3 regions of the Streptomyces sp. NPDC048018 genome follow, and region 2 is predicted to be linked to each of the others. Evidence: riboswitches for the same ligand, from Rfam matches in the RefSeq annotation. Region 2 holds a riboswitch; each other region holds the start of a gene.

Region 1 (4,283 bases), on a different contig from region 2:
GCGGATCAGCATGGAGAAAGGCGCACCACCATGACCTCTGCGCAGGTCGACCAGCAGCACGACGGCGACGGGGCCGCGGACACCGCGGCGGGCGAGGGCTACCACCGGGCACTCGGCGCACGGCAGATCCAGATGATCGCGATCGGCGGCGCCATCGGCACCGGCCTCTTCCTCGGCGCGGGCAAGGGCATCTCGATCGCGGGACCGAGCCTGATCCTCGCGTACGCCATCGCGGGCCTCGTCATCTTCTTCATCATGCGGGCGCTCGGCGAGCTCCTCATGTACCGCCCCGTGTCGGGCTCCTTCTCGGAGTACGCGCGTGAGTTCATCGGCCCCTTCGCGGGCTTCGTGACCGGCTGGACATACTGGCTCTTCTGGGTCGTCACCGGCATCACCGAAGTCACCGCCGCGGCCACGTACATGACGTACTGGTGGGACATCCCGCAGTGGCTGTCCGCCCTCGTCTTCACCGTGATCCTCTACGGCGCCAACCTGATCTCCGTGAAGCTCTTCGGTGAGCTGGAGTTCTGGTTCTCGATGGTCAAGGTCACCGCGATCGTCGGCATGATCCTCATCTGCGCCGGCATCCTCACCCTGGGCTTCTCCGACGCCGGCGACACCGCCTCGGTCACCCACCTGTGGAGCCTCGGCGGCTTCTTCGCCGGCAAGGACGGCATCTTCTCGACCCTCATGACCCTCCAGATGGTCATGTTCGCCTTCCTCGCCGTCGAGCTGGTCGGCGTCACCGCGGGCGAGTCCAAGGACCCGAAGACCGTCCTGCCCAAGGCCATCAACACCGTGCCGTGGCGCATCGCCGTGTTCTACGTCGGCGCGCTGATCATGATCCTCTCGGTCGTCCCGTGGACCGCCTTCAAGCCCGGCGTCAGCCCGTTCGTCGCGGCCTTCGAGAAGATGGGCCTCGGCATCGGCGCCGCCATCGTCAACTTCGTCGTCCTGACGGCGGCCCTGTCCTCCTGCAACTCGGGCATGTACTCCACCGGCCGCATGCTGCGCGACCTCGCGCTCAACGGCCAGGGCCCGAAGGTCTTCGCGAGGCTGACGGGGTCCGGCACCCCGCTGGTCGGCACCACCGTCTCGGCCGCCCTCATGATGGTCGGCGTCTGGATCAACTACCAGTGGCCCGGCGAGGCGTTCAACTACGTCGTCTCCTTCGCCACCATCTCCGGCATGTGGGCCTGGATCGTCATCCTGATCTGCCAGATCCGCTACCGGCTCAAGGCCGACCGCGGCGAGCTGCCCCAGTCCTCGTTCAAGGCGCCGGGCGGTATCTGGTTCAGCGTCTTCTCGCTCGCCTTCATCGGCATGGTCATCGTGACCATGGGCATGGACGCGGACAACCGGGTCGCCCTGTACGGCGCGCCGGTCTGGGGCCTGCTCCTGGCCGTCTCCTACCTGGTGCTGAAGGCCCGCAACCCCGAGGGCGCCGCCTTCGTCAAGCGCTCCTGACCTGCACCGTCTCGACATCCGGGCCGTCTCGTACCACTCCTCGGTACGGGGCGGCCCGTCTGCTTATCCTGTCGGCATGCTGACCATCACCCGAGCCCTGTTCGACCAGATCGTGGAACACTCCCGTGCGGACCACCCCGACGAGGCCTGCGGCGTGGTCGCGGGCCCGGCCGGCTCAGGCCGCCCCGAACGCTTCATCCCCATGCTGAACGCCGCGCGCTCGCCCACCTTCTACGAGTTCGACTCCGGGGACCTGCTGAAGCTCTACCGCGAGATGGACGACCGGGACGAGGAGCCCGTGATCGTCTACCACTCGCACACCGCGACCGAGGCCTACCCGTCGCGCACGGACATCTCCTACGCCAACGAGCCGAACGCCCACTACGTCCTCGTCTCCACCGCCGACACCGACGGCGCGGGCCCCTTCCAGTTCCGCTCCTACACGATCGTCGACGGCGTCGTGACGGAGGAAGAGGTCGAGGTCGTCGAGGCGTACGACCGACCCTCCCGATGATCATGCGAGACTGAGCGCGACCAACGGGCGGCAGGAACCAGGAAGCCGGTGCGAATCCGGCACGGTCCCGCCACTGTGACCACCCTCCCGGGGTGGAAGCCAGGAACTGACCTGCCGCCTTCCCACCACCGACCGGGGACGCGGAGATCCCCGTCAGGAGGCCCGTTCCGTCATGTCCTGGCGCCGTACGCCGCTGCTGCCCGCCGCCGCGCTGATATCCCTCCTCGCCGCCTGCTCGGCCCCCGCCGGCAAGCCCGCGGCCCGGCCCGCGGCCGGCTTCCCGTACACCGTCACCAACTGCGGTGTGACGACCACCTACCAGGCCCCGCCGCAGCGCGCGGTGACCATGAACCAGCACGTCACCGAGGTCATGCTCGCCCTCGGCCTGGAGAAGTCCCTCACCGGCACCGCCTACCTCGACGACGCGGTCCTCCCCGCCTACGAGAAGGCCTACGACAGCGTCCCCGTCCTCGCGAAGGAGTACCCCTCCAAGGAGGCGCTGCTCGCCGCGAACCCCGACTTCGTCTACGGCGGATACGCCTCCGCCTTCGACGCCACGGCCGGCCGCGCCCGCTCCGACCTGGAGCGCTCCGGGATCGCCACCCGCCTCAACACCGAGTCGTGCCCCGACGGCAGGAGCTCCTTCGCCGACCTCTACCGCGAGGTCCACGAGGTCGGGCGCACCTTCGGCGCCGCCGGCCGGGCCGAGGCATGGGTCCGCACGGCGAGGAACACCGTCGCCGCCGCCGAGAAGCGCCTCGGGGGAGTCGCCCCCGTCTCCGTCTTCGTCTACGACAGCGGCGACAAGACCGCCTTCACCGCCGGCGGCAAGGGCATCGGCAACGAGATCATCACCCGCGCCGGCGGCCGCAACGTCTTCGCCGACCTCGACAAGACCTTCGGCGACGCCACCTGGGAACAGGTCGTCGCCCGCCGGCCCGAGGTCGTCGTCATCTACGACTACGGGACCACCTCCGTCGAGCAGAAGAAGAAGCGCCTCCTCGACGACCCCGCCCTGCGCGAGGTCCCCGCGATCAGGAACCGCCGCTTCGCCGTCATGCCGCTGTCCGACACCGTCCTCGGCGTCCGGGCCCCCGCCGCCGTCGACAAGCTCGCCGCCCAGCTGCACCCCGCGCGATGAGCCCCGCGCAGCGGTACCCGGCCGTCGTCGCCGGGCTGCTCGTGGCGCTCGCCGCGGCCGTCGTCGCCTCGCTCGCGCTCGGCTCCGTCCGCGTCCCGCCCGGTCAGGTGCTCGACGCCCTGACCGGCCGGGCCGGGCCCTCCCCGTACCGCACGATCGTGCTCGACGTCCGCCTGCCCCGGGTGCTGCTCGGCGCGATCGTCGGCGCCGGACTCGCCGTCGTCGGCGCCGTCCTCCAGGCCCTCGTCCGCAACCGGCTCGCCGACCCCTTCCTGCTCGGGATCTCCTCCGGGGCCTCCGCGGGAGCCGTGGGCGTCCTCGTCCTCGGCGTCGCCGGCGGCGTCACCACGAGCGTCGCCCTGCCCGCCGGCGCCTTCGCCGGCGCCCTGCTCTCGCTCGTCCTCGTCTACGCCCTCGCCCGGCGCGGCGGCACCCTCACCGGCGCCCGGCTCGTGCTCGCGGGCGTGGCCGTCTCCTACATCCTGTCCGCGCTCACCACCCTGCTCCTGGTCGTCGCGGGCCGGCCCGAACAGTTCCAGGAGGCGCTCTTCTGGTCCCTCGGCGGCCTCGGCAGCGCCCGCTGGGACGGCCTCGTGCTGCCCGCCGCCGTCCTCGCCCTCGGCATCGGCCTCCTGCTCACCCTCGCGCGGCCGCTCGACCTGCTGCTCGTCGGCGAGGAGGGCGCCACCGTCCTCGGCCTGGACACCGCCCGCTTCCGCGCCGTCGTCTTCGTCCTCGCCTCCCTGGTCACCGCCGTCATGGTCGCGGCCAGCGGCGCGGTCGGCTTCGTCGGCCTGATGGTCCCGCACGCCGCCAGGCTGGCCGTCGGCGCGCCCCACCGCCGGCTCCTGCCGGTCGCCGCCCTCGGCGGGGCGCTCGCCCTCGTCCTCGCCGACCTCGCCGCCCGCACCGTCGCCGCGCCCCAGGACATCCCCGTCGGCGTCCTCACCGCGCTCACCGGCGGCCCGTTCTTCCTCTGGCTGATGCGCCGCCGCGCCGAAGGAGTGCCGGCATGACCGAACTGCGCGTACGGGGCATGTCCTACGAGGACCGCCTGCACGCCGCCGACCTCGTCGTCCGCCCCGGGGAGACCGTCGGCCTCGTCGGCCCCAACGGCAGCGGCAAGACCACCCTGCTGCGCTGCGTCTACGGCACCCTCAC
Region 2 (4,283 bases):
ACGGCTGGTCGCGACGGCCGAGAAGAACGGCTCGGACACCGTGCTCGCCAAGCTGGTCGGCGTGGGACGCCGGGTGCCCAAGCAGGTCTTCGCGAAGAACGTCGCCAAGGCGGACCTGTCGAAGGGCGACGTCTACTACACCCTGATGCCCTTCAAGCTGTTCCGGCGCGCGCTCATCGAGAAGCACGGCCTGCGCTTCCCGGAGCACATGCGGGTCAGCGAGGACCAGCACTTCGTGGCCCGCGCCTACCTGCACAGCAAGGTCATCTCGATCGTCGGCGACTACGACTGCTACTACGTCGTGAAGCGGGGCGACAACGGCAACATCACCGCCGACTGGCTCGACTTCCCCGTCGCCCTGGAACAGGCCGACGAGATGGTCTCGCTCGTCACCGGACTCACCGAACCCGGCCCGCTGCGCGACCACCTCATCGGGCGGCACGTCACCGTCGAGCTGATCCGCCGCTTCGACCAGCTCCTCGCCGACTGTGACGCCGAGGAGTTCGCGCGCATGGTGGAGGTGGCCCGCCCCTTCGCGCGGAAGTGGATCCGCCCGGAGGTCCTCGCCGGGAAGTCCGTCCACGAGAAGCTCGTCGCGCACTGCGTGCGCGAGGGCCTGGTGGACGAACTCGCCGCCGTCGTGCGGTGGAACCGCGACGGACGGCCCGGCAAGGCCTTGGTCCGCGACGGACGCCTGTACGCGGCACCGCCGTTCCCGGACGCGGACTCCCCGCTGCACGCCGAGCTCTGCGACATCACGGCCTCCGCACTCGCCGTCAGTCCGCGCCGCCGGGTCGAGCACCTGTCCTGGCGCGGCAGCGTCCTCGAACTCTCCGGCTACGCCTACCTCGACCAGGTCGACACGGACGACCTCGTGACCGAGCTCGTCCTCCGGCACGCCGGCACCGGACGCGAGATCGCCCTCCCCGCCGAGCAGCTCCCCTCCCCGCACCTGACCGTCAGCCGGGGCAAGGAGACCTACGACTACGGCAAGGCCTGCTTCCGCGCCTCCGTCGACCTGGCCACCGCCGACGGCGGCGCCGTACTCCCCAAGGGGGACTGGCACCTCTCGCTGCGCTGCACCGCGCACGGCCTGACCGCCCGCGGCAGCCTCGGCGGCGCCCTCGGCGGCAAGGTCAGCAAGCGCGCCGACGAGCACGCCGTCTCGCTGCCCGGCGCCGGCAAGAAGCTGCACACCGTACGGATCGGGCCGCGCGACGACCGACTGGTGCTCCAGGTCAAGCCGGCCCCGTCGGTGGTGTCCGCGTACGCCCTCAGCTACGGATGGAAGGCGGCCCGCGCGGTCAAGGCCCGGATCAACTGGCGCTAGCGCCCGCGCTTCCCCGGCCTCCGGCGGGGTCCGGTCCGGCCGGCGGGGCGCGGACCCGGAGACGGCGATCGGCCCCGTCCGCCTCCTCGGGCGGACGGGGCCGATCGCGTCGGTGCGTCCCGGAGTTCAGGCGGCCGGTGCGGCCGCGCCGACGGCTTGCGCCGTCTCGGTCCTCGGTGCGAGGAGCCGTTCCGCGAGCAGCCCGAAGGCGAGTCCGAAGACCGCCCACAGGGCCGCCTGGATGCCCAGGGTCGCGAGCCGGAAGTCCCACAGCACGGCGGCCGGGAAGGTGCCCGCCACCGCGTCCTCGTTCCCGGGCAGGAACGCGCAGGCGATCCCGACCGCGGCGACGAAGCCGAGGCCCGCGACGACGGTCGCGTTCCAGTTGCCGAGGCGCGGCGCGAGCCGGCGGCCCGCGACGACCGCGGCGATGCCGAGCAGCACGCTCAGCAGGATCATCAGGAAGAAGAGCGTGGTGCGCTTCCCGATGGTGTCCGGATTGCCGACGGCCGGAGGGGTCGCCGGGTACTTCAGGAACGGCACCAGATAGACCGTGGTGAAGGCCGCCGCCGCGACGAGCGCCGCGGTGGCCTTCGCGGTGAACCGGCCGACCCGGCCCAGGACGAAGCAGAACGCCAGGGAGGCGATGCCGCCGAGGGCGACGCCGTAGACGAGGACGCCGGTGGCGAGACCCGCGGTGGACTGCAGGTCGCGGCTGACGATCTCCTCCTCGGAGTCGGCCTGGGTGGCCGCCCCGTTCGCGCCGTGGTCGTGCGCCGGCGCGGCGTGCTCCGCCTTGGCGGCGGCCTCCTCGACGGCGATCGAGGCGTTGACGGACGGCTCACCGGCGACGTAGGCGACGGCGAAGGCGAACAGTCCGGCGATCAGACCCGCGAGCAGGCCGCGGAGCAGGAGTCTCCCGACGAGTGAGCCCGTGGGAGCGGTGGGGACGTGCGCGGGGGACGACATGCGTGCGGTGGCCCCTCAGTGGCAGGGGAAACCGAGCAGGTGGCGCCCGTCGTGGACCCACTCGTGCACGTCGCTGCCGGCGAACAGGGACGTCGCACCCTGCTCCGCACCGACGAAGTAGAGCGCGACGAGCATCAGGACACCGACGAACAGCGCCCAGGGCAGCACGGCGCGGACCGGCAGCGTGAGCGGGACCGTGACGGCGGGGGTGGACGGAACGGCGGGCGACGCAATGGCCTCGGCCATGGTGGAACCTCCTCGGGAACTCGCGTCCCATACGGTGGTGCGCGACGACGGTCGTCGGGTCTGACTCACCGCCCACCGGCTGGGGGCGGCTCACAGTGGCGCGACCGTGCCGGACTCTCACCGGGCTTCCGTCTCGCCGTCGTCGTTCATATGGAAATGTCGACTGACGGTACCGCGCCGATCACAACACGCCAAGAGCGCCTGAACCGCTGAGGGATGAATCACCCATGACCACGCCCCCGCCCGGGACCGTGCACCTCTCCCTGATCGCGCCCGCCATGAACCGGTCCCTGCGCGAGGCGAGGTTCGACGACGACGAGCCGCTGGAGCCGCTGCGGAACCGGAGCGTCAGCCCGCTCCGCACCGGGCCCCGGGTGCGGCTGCTCCGTTCGCCGTCCGCGCGCTGCGCGGAGACGGCCGGGCTCCTCGGGCACCCGGAGGTGCCGGCCGAACCGGCGCTCGCGGGCTGCTCGATGGGCCGGTGGCGGGGCCGCGGCCTCGACGAACTCGGCGCCTCCGAGCCGGAGTCGGTGGCCGCGTGGCTGTCCGACCCGGCCGCCGCCCCGCACGGCGGCGAGTCCCTGCGGGAGCTGCGCGCCCGGGTCGCGGGCTGGATGGACGCCCTGGAGCCGGGCACCGTCGTCGCCGTCGCCGAGCCGGACGTCATCCGCGCGGGCGTCGCCCACGCGCTGGGGGCTGCGGAAGCGGTCTTCTGGCGCCTCGACGTGCGCCCGCTGGAACGGGTCGAGCTGTCGGGGCGCTCGGGGCGCTGGAACGTGCGCCTGGGAGCGCCGGCCGGCTGACGCCGCCTGCCACCCGGGTCAGGCGGCAGGCGGCAGGCGGCGAGTGTCAGGCGGCGAGTGTCAGGCGCCAGGCAGCAGGCGGCGGGCGTCAGGCGGGACGCGTCGGGCCGGGGTCACGCCTCCAGCACGGCGCGCAGGGTCTTCGCGAACTCCTCCGGGGCGCCCTGCTGGCCGAACTCGCCGCCCAGGAAGCCGCCGTGGTTGCTCGGGAAGACGGCGAGCGGGGTGCCGAGGCCCTCGGCGACGGCAGCCGCCGCGCGCGCCGCGAACTCTCCCTCGGACTCCTCGCCGGCGGCGACCACGATCCGGGTCGGCGCGGCCCGCAGCGCCGGGAAGTCCGGGGCGAAGGAGGTGCAGCCGCGCATGTTCTGCCCGAGCAGCGGATCGTCCCGCTTGCCGTCGTCCTCGGCCGGCAGGCCCAGGGTGTCCGGGGCGGCGAACGGACGCGCCGCCCAGTCCGCCGGGAACGGGCCCTTGTGGGAGACGACCGCGAGGAACCGGACCATGCCCGCGCCCCAGCCGTCGCGCAGGTAGGTCGCGTGGACGTCCGCGCAGACCGCGAGCGCCCGCTCCCGGTCGGGGACGACCTGGGCGGTCGGCGGCTCGTGCGCGACGAGGGTGTGCACCAGGTCCCCGCGCGCGGCGACCAGCGCGAGGGAGTTGACGGCGCCGCCGCTGCTCGCGAAGACGTCCACGGGACCGGCGCCGAGGTCCTCGATCAGCCGGGCCAGGTCGTCCGCGTGCTCCTCGGGCAGCGTCTCGGCGGCGCCGTCCGTGCGGACGCTCCGGCCGACCCCGCGCGGGTCGTAGGTGACGACGGTCCGGTCGGTGAAGTGGGAGGCGAGGGTGGTGAAGCCGGTCGCGTCCATCGGGGAGCCGATGAGCAGCAGGGGGCGCGGGTCGCTCCCGGTGCCGGGGCGCACGTCGTAGCGAAG
Region 3 (4,283 bases), on a different contig from region 2:
GCGACCAGGCGCCCGATCATGTGCTGCTCACCGGGGGTGAGCTTGGCGAGGTCGGCGACGTCCGAGTGGAGGTCGACCTCCTCGACGGTCCAGGTGTTCTTGATCGCGTCCCGGTAGCGCTCGTAGAAGTCCGGGTAGCGCATCGGGCGGAGGGTCAGTTCGAAGCCCGGGTCCAGCAGGTTCTTTTCGGCGGACGTCGTCATTACTGGCAGGCCTCGCAGGACTCGGGGTTCTCAAGGGAGCAGGCGACGGCGTCGGCGTCGGGCGCCGCCTGCTGGACGGGGACGGTGCTGGCCTGGGCGGCGCGGGCGATCCGGGTCGCCGGGCGCGAGCGCAGGTAGTACGTGGTCTTCAGGCCCTGCTTCCAGGCGTACGCGTACATCGACGACAGCTTGCCGATGGTCGGCGTCTCCATGAACAGGTTCAGGGACTGCGACTGGTCCAGGAACGGCGTACGGGCCGCCGCCATGTCGATCAGACCGCGCTGCGGGATCTCCCAGGCCGTGCGGTACAGCTCGCGGACCTCGGCCGGGACCCAGCCGAAGCCGGCCACCGAGCCGTTGGCGTCGCGCAGCGCCTCGCGGGTCTGCGCGTCCCACACGCCGAGCCGCTTGAGCTCGTCGACCAGGTACGAGTTGACCTGGAGGAACTCGCCGGACAGCGTCTCGCGCTTGAACAGGTTGGAGACCTGCGGCTCGATGCACTCGTACACGCCGGCGATCGAGGCGATCGTGGCGGTCGGGGCGATGGCCAGCAGCAGGCTGTTGCGCATGCCGACGGCGGCGATCCGCTCGCGCAGCGCGGCCCAGCGCTCGGGCCAGTTCAACGTCACGTCGTAGTGGTCGGGGTGCAGCACGCCGCGGGCGGTGCGGGTCTGCTCCCAGGCCGGCAGGGGGCCGCTGCGCTCGGCCAGGTCGGCGGAGGCCTCGTACGCGGCGAGCATGATGCGCTCGGCGATCCGGGTGGAGAGCGCCCGCGCCTCGGGGGAGTCGAAGGGCAGCTTCAGCTGGAAGAACACGTCCTGGAGGCCCATCGCGCCCAGGCCCACCGGGCGCCAGCGGGCGTTGGAGCGCCCGGCCTGCTCGGTCGGGTAGAAGTTGATGTCGACGACCCGGTCGAGGAAGGTGACGGCCGTGCGGACGGTCTCGTCGAGCCGCTCCCAGTCCAGGTCCGAACCGGCCACGAAAGCGCCCAGGTTGACCGAGCCGAGGTTGCAGACGGCCGTCTCGCCGTCGTTCGTGACCTCGATGATCTCGGTGCAGAGGTTCGAGGAGTGGACGACCGTGCCGGGCTCGGCGGTCTGGTTCGCGGTGCGGTTGGAGGCGTCCTTGAAGGTCATCCAGCCGTTGCCGGTCTGCGCGAGGGTCCGCATCATCCGGCCGTACAGGTCACGGGCCGGCATGGTCTTCCGGGCCAGGCCCCTGGCCTCGGCGGCACGGTAGGCCGCGTCGAACTCCTCGCCGTACAGGTCGACCAGTTCGGGAACGTCCGCCGGGGAGAACAGCGACCACTCGGCGTCCGCGTTGACCCGGCGCATGAACTCGTCCGGGATCCAGTGCGCCAGGTTCAGGTTGTGGGTGCGGCGGGCGTCCTCGCCGGTGTTGTCGCGGAGCTCCAGGAACTCCTCGATGTCCGCGTGCCACGTCTCCAGGTAGACGGCGGCGGCGCCCTTGCGGCGGCCGCCCTGGTTCACGGCGGCGACCGAGGCGTCGAGGGTCTTCAGGAAGGGGACGATGCCGTTGGAGTGTCCGTTGGTGCCACGGATCAGCGAACCGCGGGCGCGGATCCGGGAGTAGGACAGACCGATGCCGCCGGCGTGCTTCGACAGGCGCGCGACCTGGTGGTAGCGGTCGTAGATGGAGTCCAGCTCGTCCTGCGGCGAGTCGAGCAGGTAGCAGGACGACATCTGCGGGTGGCGGGTGCCGGAGTTGAACAGGGTGGGGGAGGACGGCAGGTAGTCGAGCCGGCTCATCAGCCCGTACAGCGCCGCCACTTCGTCCAGGGCGCGGACGGAGTCGTCCTCGGCGAGGCCGGCGGCGACGCGGAGCATGAAGTGCTGCGGCGTCTCGATCACCTTGCGGGTGATCGGGTGGCGCAGCAGGTAGCGCGAGTAGAGGGTGCGCAGACCGAAGTAGCCGAAGCGGTCGTCGGCGGCGAGGTCGATCGTCCCGTCGAGCCGGTCGGCGTGCAGGGCGACGAACTCGGCGGTGCGGTCGGCGATCAGCCCCTCGCGGTGACCCACGGCGACGGAGGCGGAGAAGCAGACCGCGCCCTGGCCGGCGGCCTCCTCGGCGATGGTGAGCGTCAGCAGCCGGGCGGCGAGCCGGGAGTAGGCCGGGTCCTCGGCGATCAGGCCCGCGGCGGCCTCGGTGGCCAGCTCGCGCAGCTCCGCCTCGTCCGAGCCGGCGTGCCGGCCGCGCAGGGCGGCGGCGGCGACCTTGCCGGGGTCGGTGTCCGGGAGATCGGCGGTGAGATCGGTCAGGGTCCGCAGGAGTACGGTCCCGGGGCCGTCGCTCTCGATCGCTGCGGCCGGATCGGCGGGCGCGATGGTCACGTGGGGGCTCTCCCTCGCTCGGCTCGGGGCCAGGGCGGGAGGCGGGAACGGGCGGCCGCACGCACGGCGGCGCCGCGTCCACCGGCCCACTCCGCGAGGCCCGGACGTCTGTGGCACCCGGAACGGACGGACCGGGCGCACTGTCGGCAGGTCTTCGGACTCGCTCGTACGACGAAATGCACGAAGCACACCGTTGCGGGACAGTTCCGGATTTCCACCGGATTCCCCTGCGGCGACAGCGAGCACGAGCATACATGTGGGGGGCGCCTCTGATGGCACCCCCCACATGTTGTGTGTCGTGTGTTTCCCTACAACTCCAGGGCGTAGCAGAGAAGTACGAATTCGGGCCGCTCGGGGATGGGGGCCCAGTCCCGTTCCGGGGCGCGGAGGAAGCCCAGGCGTTCGTAGATGCGGTGCGCGGTGCGCATCCCGGTCTGGGTCGACAGGACGATCCGCGCACAGCCCGGGACGGCCCGGGCGCGATCGACGCAGGCCCGGACGAGCGCCTCGCCGACGCCGCGGCCGCGGGCGGCGGGAGCCACGGCCAGCATCCGGATCTCGGTCTCTCCGGGCTTGGCGCGGTCGCCCATCACCCCGGGGGCCGGGACGAAGGTGACGCCGCCGAGGAGGGCGCCCTCCTCGCCCACGGCCACCAGGACGTCGGCCACCTCGGCCCGTCCGGCCACGTTCCGCAGATGGCCCAGGTACCAGTCGTCCTCGCCGCGCAGGAGGTGCCCGTCGTCCAGGTAGGCCCGGCCGGTGATCTCGCCGAGGGTCTCGTACTCCTCCGGCCGTACATCTCTGATCGTGAAGTCCATGCTCCAGTCTCCCGCGGGCCGTCCGCTCCGCGGGCGCCGGTGCCCCGGACTTCGCGCGTCCGCAACACACGGCCGCCGGGACCCCCTGGCAGGGGTCCCGGCGGCCGTCGGAGCCGTGCCGGGCTCAGTGACCGGCGCCGACCTTCGGCAGGTCGGTGGAGACGCCCGGGTCGCCGGCGTCCGCGGTGTAGTCCTCGGGCGAGGTCTCGTCGACGCCGTCCGGCGTGCCCACGGCCCGCAGGACGAGGGTGAGGACGACGGTGACGAGGACGTTGAGCACGAAGGCGGTGAGGCCGATGTAGCCGATCTCGCCGATGCCCGGGATCTCGGCCGCGGAGCCGCCGAAGTGCTTCTGGGTGGGGCTGGCGACCCCGTACGCGGCGGCCGTGCCGTAGACCATGCCGACGGCCCAGCCGGCGAGCAGCGCCCAGCGGTGCATCCAGCGGGTGAACAGACCGCCGACCAGGGCGGGGAAGGTCTGCAGGATCCAGATGCCGCCGAGCAGCTGGAAGTTGATGGCGACCGTCTTGTCCATGGTGAGGACGAAGACCAGGGCGCCGACCTTCACCAGCAGCGAGACCAGCTTGGAGACCTTGGTCTCCTGCGCGGGGGTCGCGTCGGGCTTGAGGAAGTCCTTGTAGATGTTGCGCGTGAACAGGTTGGCCGCGGCGATCGACATGATCGCGGCGGGCACCAGCGCGCCGATGCCGATCGCGGCGAAGGCCACGCCCGCGAACCAGTCCGGGAACATGTTCTCGAAGAGCTGCGGGATGGCGAGCTGACCGTTCTTCACCGTGACGCCGGCCGCGATGGCCATGAAGCCGAGCAGCGCGAGCAGACCCAGCATCAGCGAGTACAGCGGCAGGATCGTGGTGTTGCGGCGGATCACCTCACGGCTCTTGGAGGAGAGC

Evidence for each region. Region 2 has a riboswitch for cobalamin ahead of ACGF1Z_RS21425 (CbtB-domain containing protein). Riboswitches for the same ligand answer to the same signal wherever they lie in the genome.
Region 1: it holds a riboswitch for cobalamin, as region 2 does, so the genes downstream of both, ACGF1Z_RS11200 (ABC transporter substrate-binding protein) here and ACGF1Z_RS21425 (CbtB-domain containing protein) in region 2, are expected to answer to the same signal.
Region 3: it holds a riboswitch for cobalamin, as region 2 does, so the genes downstream of both, ACGF1Z_RS23590 (ribonucleoside-diphosphate reductase subunit alpha) here and ACGF1Z_RS21425 (CbtB-domain containing protein) in region 2, are expected to answer to the same signal.

What each region holds. Positions count from the first base shown of each region.
Region 1 is NZ_JBIDBK010000002.1:1,195,704-1,199,986, reverse strand. It holds gene ACGF1Z_RS11210 (amino acid permease) at 31-1,467, shown strand; gene ACGF1Z_RS11205 (Mov34/MPN/PAD-1 family protein) at 1,544-1,981, shown strand; cobalamin riboswitch at 1,971-2,111, shown strand; gene ACGF1Z_RS11200 (ABC transporter substrate-binding protein) at 2,154-3,122, shown strand; gene ACGF1Z_RS11195 (FecCD family ABC transporter permease) at 3,119-4,138, shown strand; gene ACGF1Z_RS11190 (ABC transporter ATP-binding protein) at 4,135-4,283, shown strand, end outside.
Region 2 is NZ_JBIDBK010000005.1:327,819-332,101, forward strand. It holds gene ACGF1Z_RS21415 (glycosyltransferase family 2 protein) at 1-1,330, shown strand, start outside; gene ACGF1Z_RS21420 (CbtA family protein) at 1,457-2,299, opposite strand; gene ACGF1Z_RS21425 (CbtB-domain containing protein) at 2,315-2,545, opposite strand; cobalamin riboswitch at 2,581-2,721, opposite strand; gene ACGF1Z_RS21430 (histidine phosphatase family protein) at 2,773-3,348, shown strand; gene ACGF1Z_RS21435 (alpha/beta fold hydrolase) at 3,462-4,283, opposite strand, start outside.
Region 3 is NZ_JBIDBK010000006.1:59,688-63,970, forward strand. It holds gene ACGF1Z_RS23585 (ribonucleotide-diphosphate reductase subunit beta) at 1-203, opposite strand, end outside; gene ACGF1Z_RS23590 (ribonucleoside-diphosphate reductase subunit alpha) at 203-2,554, opposite strand; cobalamin riboswitch at 2,682-2,819, opposite strand; gene ACGF1Z_RS23595 (GNAT family N-acetyltransferase) at 2,863-3,372, opposite strand; gene mctP (monocarboxylate uptake permease MctP) at 3,497-4,283, opposite strand, start outside.